2 regions of the Paenibacillus sp. NPDC055715 genome follow, and region 2 is predicted to be linked to the other one. Evidence: riboswitches for the same ligand, from Rfam matches in the RefSeq annotation. Region 2 holds a riboswitch; the other holds the start of a gene.
The links. Region 2 has a riboswitch for FMN ahead of ribE (riboflavin synthase). Riboswitches for the same ligand answer to the same signal wherever they lie in the genome.
Positions count from the first base shown of each region.

Region 1: it holds a riboswitch for FMN, as region 2 does, so the genes downstream of both, ACWGOO_RS08600 (DMT family transporter) here and ribE (riboflavin synthase) in region 2, are expected to answer to the same signal.

Region 1 is NZ_JBSHGA010000003.1:322,187-325,583, reverse strand. It holds gene ACWGOO_RS08610 (response regulator transcription factor) at 587-1,294, shown strand; partial or broken gene ACWGOO_RS08605 (ABC transporter permease) at 1,324-1,497, shown strand; FMN riboswitch at 1,736-1,880, shown strand; gene ACWGOO_RS08600 (DMT family transporter) at 2,053-3,003, shown strand; gene ACWGOO_RS08595 (carboxylesterase/lipase family protein) at 3,098-3,397, opposite strand, start outside.
Region 2 is NZ_JBSHGA010000004.1:244,789-248,185, reverse strand. It holds gene ACWGOO_RS09685 (thiamine pyrophosphate-dependent enzyme) at 1-80, shown strand, start outside; gene ACWGOO_RS09680 (IDEAL domain-containing protein) at 302-769, shown strand; FMN riboswitch at 836-1,009, shown strand; gene ribE (riboflavin synthase) at 1,343-2,008, shown strand; gene ribB (3,4-dihydroxy-2-butanone-4-phosphate synthase) at 2,037-2,729, shown strand; gene ribH (6,7-dimethyl-8-ribityllumazine synthase) at 2,777-3,241, shown strand.

The sequences.
Region 1 (3,397 bases), on a different contig from region 2:
AATGTGCTTATTTTACTACAGCCACAAGGGTTTCGCAATTTTTCCCCAACTGTAAGTCGTTATCCTACAATTGTAGAGAAAAACGTCTAAATCCCTTGTGGCTCTAAGTAATTCCCTGTATCATGTCATTTAGAGGTTGGGAAAAGAGTTCTTCCTTGGCCCCCATCTTCTCAAATTTTAAGCAACTTCAAAGACTACGATTTTTTATTTTAATATTGGAATCCGTCCTTAAAATAGACCTTTAGTCTGTATTGTTATGGATTTCTTGGAGGTATAATAATAAATGTATTTTCTAGGTCAATTTCAATGACATTAACACTTAGTGTATTTAAATTTGCAATTCTTTATTTAATCTAAAAAGTTTGACTAGAACCTTAACATTCGATGTCTTTCTAACCTCCGTTCGAAAACTTGTATATAAGCTTCCTTTTGGAAATACTTATTTCATTGCCTCTCTGATATTTTCATTGCAATTCTTAATTTATTGAGTATACCTGGAAATCCCGTCCAAACCGCTATATAATAAGTTCACGTAACAATACCACTTATGAACTGATCCCCATAACTCAGGAGGTGCCACACACCTATGAACACACACATACTTCTAATTGAAGACGATACATCCATCGCCAAAATGCTGCACAAAGCGCTAACCAAGGAAGGTTACACATTAACCACCGTCTATGACGGCGAAGAAGGGCTTCTTGCCTTTGAACGTAATACCTACGATCTAGTTCTCGTGGATCTGATGATGTCCAAGGTTGATGGTATGGAGGTAATACGCCGAATCCGTTCCAATAGCGCCGTGCCGATCCTGATTATGTCATCCAAGGACAGCGCTGTGGATAAAGCGCTTGGACTGGGCTTCGGGGCAGACGATTATGTGGCCAAACCTTTTTCGACGCTAGAATTGATGGCACGTATACAGTCCGCGATCCGCAGAGCCACTACCTATGCACGCCAGCAACAGCAGGAAGAACAGCCGAAAGCAAAAGTCCTGACCTACGAAAGTCTGCACATTGATTTCGAACATTTTATGGTTCGTAAAGGCGAGGTTCGGGTTCATCTAACAGCCAAAGAATTTGATATTCTGAAGCTATTTGTTACCCATCCGAACCGTGTATTTACCAAAGCGCAATTATACGGGTTTATCTGGAAAGAGGATTATATGGGTGACGAAAACGTGATTAACGTCCATATTCGCCGCTTACGTGAGAAAATCGAAGAAGACCCCTCCCACCCCATTCATATCAAGACCTTATGGGGTGTCGGCTACAAATGGGAGAACGGGTGATATGAACATCGGGAGCTTTTCTGAATGGACAATTTACACAGTACGCTGAGCTTTTGGACCTCTTGGACTATCTGTTCAGAGCCACGTTTATTATTTGGGCCTCTGTCCTGCTGTGCCGCTTTATTGTGGGCGAATTTAAGTCCAAGTCGATTAACATCTTGTTCATGTACCCGATTGACCGCAAAAAGCTGATGGTCGCCAAACCCGGAAATCTTATGTACTTAGCTCCATTGCGCTTGTGCAGATCGGCTTTGCCGTGTTGGGAATGCTCGTAGCATGCAGCCATCCGCCGCATCAAGTATACGGATATTACCTCGTAACATGTAATTTTGCAAAATGCTTTCAAAAAATAAATGAAAACTTTGTTCGAGGTACACATATTTTTCACTGGACTTCATTCTAAAACAGGTATATCCTATAGGAGAAATTAAAAAACGGAATAAGGATCTTCGGGGTAGGGTGTGATTCCCAACCGGCGGTATGGCTCATGGAGCTAAGCCCGCGACTCTGTATCTGGCAACAAGATACGGACTGATTTGGTGAGATGCCAAAGCCGACGGTAAAGTCCGGATGGAAGAAGATCGAAGTATGAACATGCCGCAAAGTGGATGAATGCTGCGTTATTGGTTTTACAGCAACTTCATTTAACTTGCATAAAGCGGCAAGTTTATTTGATCAACCCCCGTCTTGCATGGCCTAACGCCATGGACGGGGGTTTTTGTGCCACCGGTCCTGTATTCGCAAGGAGCTAATTGAGTATGAGTCAATCATCAACTGTACTAACATCCAAAGGTTTTGAGCGTAGCTCCCACATGAAAAGTGGTTTTTGGCTAGTCGCGATTGGAGCAGCCTTGTGGGGCGCGGACCCGCTGTTTCGCATTATTTTGCTCAAATCATTTACTTCAACACAAATTGTGCTGATGGAGCATGTGCTGCTCTTTATCGCCCTTGCCCCAGTGCTGTGGAAGCATCGCGAGGAGCTTAAAGCGGTACGGCTTCGTCAGATTTTGGCTATCTTGTTCGTCTCGTGGGGCGGCTCGGCTCTGGCCAGCGTGATCTTCACGATGGCACTCAGCAACGGTGATCTTAACGCTGTGCTGCTGCTCCAGAAGCTTCAACCGTTGGTCGCTATTATTCTGGCCCGCGTTATATTGAAGGAAATGCTGCCGCGTAATTTTGGAATATTAATGATCGTGGCTTTGTTCGGAACGTATCTTCTTACCTTCGGCTGGTCGCTCCCTTTCGGACATGTTCATGATTTCGTCCACGTCGGCAGTCTGCTTGCACTAGGAGCAGCGATCCTGTGGGGCGGTTCGACAGTGATGGGAAGCTACTTGCTTCGTTCGATGAAATATGAGACTGTGACCTCCCTGCGCTTCATGATGGCTCTCCCTCTGCTGATTGTTCTCACCTCTGTGGAGCATGCACCTTGGAATATGCCTGCTGGCACATGGGCGGGCGCAGCTGTGATTATTAATCTGTTGTTGCAGGCGCTGCTTCCGGGTCTTCTCAGCCTGCTGCTGTATTACAAGGGCTTGAGCACGACCAAAGCGTCTTATGCCACGATGGCAGAATTAAGCTTTCCCATGGTCGGTGTCGTGATTAACTGGATCGCTTTTCAGCAGATTGTTACGGTATCGCAATTGACTGGCTTTATGCTGATCTGGATTACACTCTTTATGATTTCTCGACAGCAAAAAAATGAATAGTACCTGTTCAGCCTAAATAAGCCTTCGTCCGTATACAAATACGGGCAAAGGCTTTTATGATGTCAGGCGGTTCAATGATATCTCAATACCGGGTTCAGATACTCATCTGTCCGGTCAACTGGCGGCGTCTCTCTCCTTCCGGGTCATGCTGCACCGAGATGTCTTGATGAAAAATGGTCGTAGCCCGTGTTTCCCTGTTGTATACCGGCCACTCCCCTTTCGGCAGCACAGGCTTTCCGTCACGTGCAAAAGCAACCCATGCCTGCTGCATATCGTGAGCCAGCGTCCGCATAGGCGGATGAACGTCCAATCCGAGCTTGCCCAGCAGCTCCAGATTATCAAAAACAAACGCAATTTCCGCGCAGTGAACTGCTTTTCCGAATACAGGATGCCC
Region 2 (3,397 bases):
CCACGCTGGCTACTTTTGAGCAGGAGATTGAACGCCGCTGGAATATTCTGAAAAAGAAACATGAAATTTCGGAGCTATAATCCAGTTTTTTTGCATAATAAACGTTGAACATAATTATAGGATGCTGCGGTACCGATTCGATCAAGATTCTTTGCGCTTGTTGCGCGAAGAATCTTTTTTGTCGTTTATGGAATGAAGCATAAAAAATCAGGTAATGATTTCCGATATAGGAGTAAAGGCCTATGTGAAACATGTTGAATTAGAGCTTTCCCTGAATTTTAAGATGCAATGAGGTGCAGGTATGATTAAGCTGAATGCAGTTGAAATAATAGAAATTATAAAGAAGCAAATTCCTAAGGTCATGAATATCACGCCAGTGGAACTTAAATTTACGGATGACTTTGGACGGACATCGCTAGCAGCGACGGAACACAAATTTACGCTGACGAACCAGCATTATTCCGCCAAGGTGATGGATTGTGTGCTGGAAATGCAGGTGCGTCCCATTTTAATGTGCGAGATTATTTATTTTCTGAAATGCGAGTTTATCGATGGGTATGTTGATGTACGGTTGGATTACGACATATGCGCGGAGGGTGGCCTTGAACCAACCGCTTCAGCGGTCGTTACGTTCGATCATGCTACGCAGCTCGGAATCGAAGAACTGGCCGATCTGATTGATCTGGCGCTTCACATGAATGATAGAGCCTGGTTTGAAGAGCTTTCCAGCCAATATGTCAAAACAAAAGCAGAAGCGTCTATCAGTTAACTTGCTTTTTTTAGAAGTCGGTGCTAATATACGTAACAAGTTATGCTAATTCAATTGAATAAGAGCAAGATCCTTCGGGGCGGGGCGCAATTCCCCACCGGCGGTGATGACGTGTCTGTAAATCGCTTCTGCGATAAACAGGGCGACTTAGTCCGTGACCCGGATGCTGAACGATCAGCAGAAGGTGGACCTGGTGCAATTCCGGGACCGACAGTATAGTCTGGATGAGAGAAGGATACGAAGCGCATGTGCATGACGTGACATGTGCCGATTTTTAGCATATTTAATTGTACGTACGGCTTATTTCGTTGCAGGCAGCATACGGAAGATTGCTTGTTCTTCAAGCTTTTTTTTGCAGGCGCTCTGAGCGTATTTGGTTGTATGGTCAGTCATGCTTTCTATTGGCAAAATTATCATTCATGCGGTCTCAATTTGTATTTGGACAGCGTTTGTATACTGCAAATTTGACTCTCATCACCCCCATGACGGATGTTATCCGGACTGGGTTTTTTTTTGCGCTTACGGCTGATGAATTAAGGATGAACTGAACTTTAGATGGAAAGGAGTGAAGGCATGTTTACCGGATTGGTCGAGGAAGTGGGACGCATTCAGCAGATTTCCAGAAGCGGAGAAGCGATGGTACTGAGCATTGCGGGTTCTGTGGTATTGGGCGATTTGAAAATAGGAGACAGTGTTTCCGTGAATGGTGTTTGTCTGACCGCAACACAGGTGGGCACTAAGGATTTTAAGGTTGATGTGATGCCTGAAACCTTTCGCAGCAGCAATCTGAAAGAATTGAAATCCGGTAGCCGAGTCAATTTGGAACGGGCCATGGCTGCGAACGGCAGGTTTGGAGGGCATATCGTGCAAGGACATGTGGATGGAACGGGCACGATTGGTCGGGTGACATCAGATCAGAATGCGGTTGTGTACGAAGTTGCGCCTACAGATCAGGCAATATTCAAATATATTCTTCTTAAAGGCTCGATTACACTCGACGGTATCAGCCTCACAGTTGCACAGCGTACGGGAGATACCTTTGCTGTATCCATCATCCCCCACACCTTATCCGAAACGGCCTTACAAGCCAAACGTGAGGGAGACACTGTCAATATTGAATGCGACATTTTAGGTAAATATGTAGAGCAGCTTTTGAATTACGGAAGATCAGCGGCGACGGAGGGAACGGAGAAAGCTCCTATGAGCCTGGATTATTTGGCGAAACACGGCTTTGCCTGATGCCACAAGAAATAAGGAGGAAAGCATAATGGAAACGGGGAGCAGAGAGAGCCATTCAAATATAGCGGCTGACGTAGTGGAGTATGGTGTGTTAAAGCAGGAAGTGGAAATTCGTCTGGATTCCATTGAAGAAGCGCTGGAGGATCTAAAAAACGGTAAAGTCGTGATCGTGGTGGATGATGAGCAACGGGAAAACGAAGGCGATTTTATCGCTCTGGCTGAAAAAGCGTCCCCAGAGGTCATTAATTTCATGATTACCGAAGGCCGCGGGTTGGTCTGCATGCCGATTACAGAGCAAAGAGCCGAGGCACTGGGTTTGCAGCCGATGGTGGAGCAGAATACAGATTTCCACGGCACAGCCTTTACCGTGTCGGTGGATCATAGAGAGACGACAACGGGGATTTCAGCAGTCGAGCGCTCATTGACCGTGCGTGCGCTGACCGACGAAGCAGCCGTGGGGAGCGATTTCCGCAAGCCTGGTCACATGTTTCCGCTAATCGCCCGCGATGGGGGTGTTTTGCAGCGTGCGGGTCATACTGAAGCGGCTGTTGATCTGGCCCGGCTTTGCGGCTCCAAACCTGCCGGGGTCATTTGCGAAATTATAAAGGAAGATGGGTCCATGGCTCGGGTGCCTGATTTGGCAGTGATCGCCAAGAACCATCATTTGAAGCTGATCAGTATTCAGGATTTGATTGATTATCGTCGTCGTTTGTCATTGTAAGTACAGTTGTGTAACTCATTATTTTAAAAAAAGAGAGGTTGATTCATATGGCACGTTTTCTGGAAGGTAATCTCGTATCGAATGGTTTAAAGTATGGTATTGTGGTGGGCCGGTTTAATGAGTTTATTACAAGTAAGCTGTTAAGCGGTGCAATCGACGCACTTCAGCGGCATGGAGCGCAGGAAGATGAGATTGATGTAGCCTGGGTGCCAGGCGCTTTTGAAATTTCACTGATTGCTCAAAAAATGGCTGCGAGCGGTAAATACGATGCTGTTATTACGCTGGGTACGGTGATCCGTGGTTCTACCTCGCACTATGATATCGTCTGTAATGAAGTGGCCAAGGGTGTGGCGGCAAGCAGTCTGAAAACAGGTGTGCCTGTTATTTTCGGTGTAGTGACGACGGAAAACATTGAGCAGGCTATTGAGCGTGCAGGTACGAAGGCTGGTAATAAAGGCTGGGATTCCGCACTGGCTGCGATTGAGATGGCGAATCTGGGCAAGCAGTTTTAATTTTACGAATACCTGAATAGAACGACATAACTATAGCCGAGAAAAGGGATTGGATTGTTAAGCAAGGCGATGACGTATATACTACAGAAAGAGGGATTGATAAAGTCGAGCATAAGTGCTAACGGGGAAAGGTATTGTTGAATGATGATTGGAGTA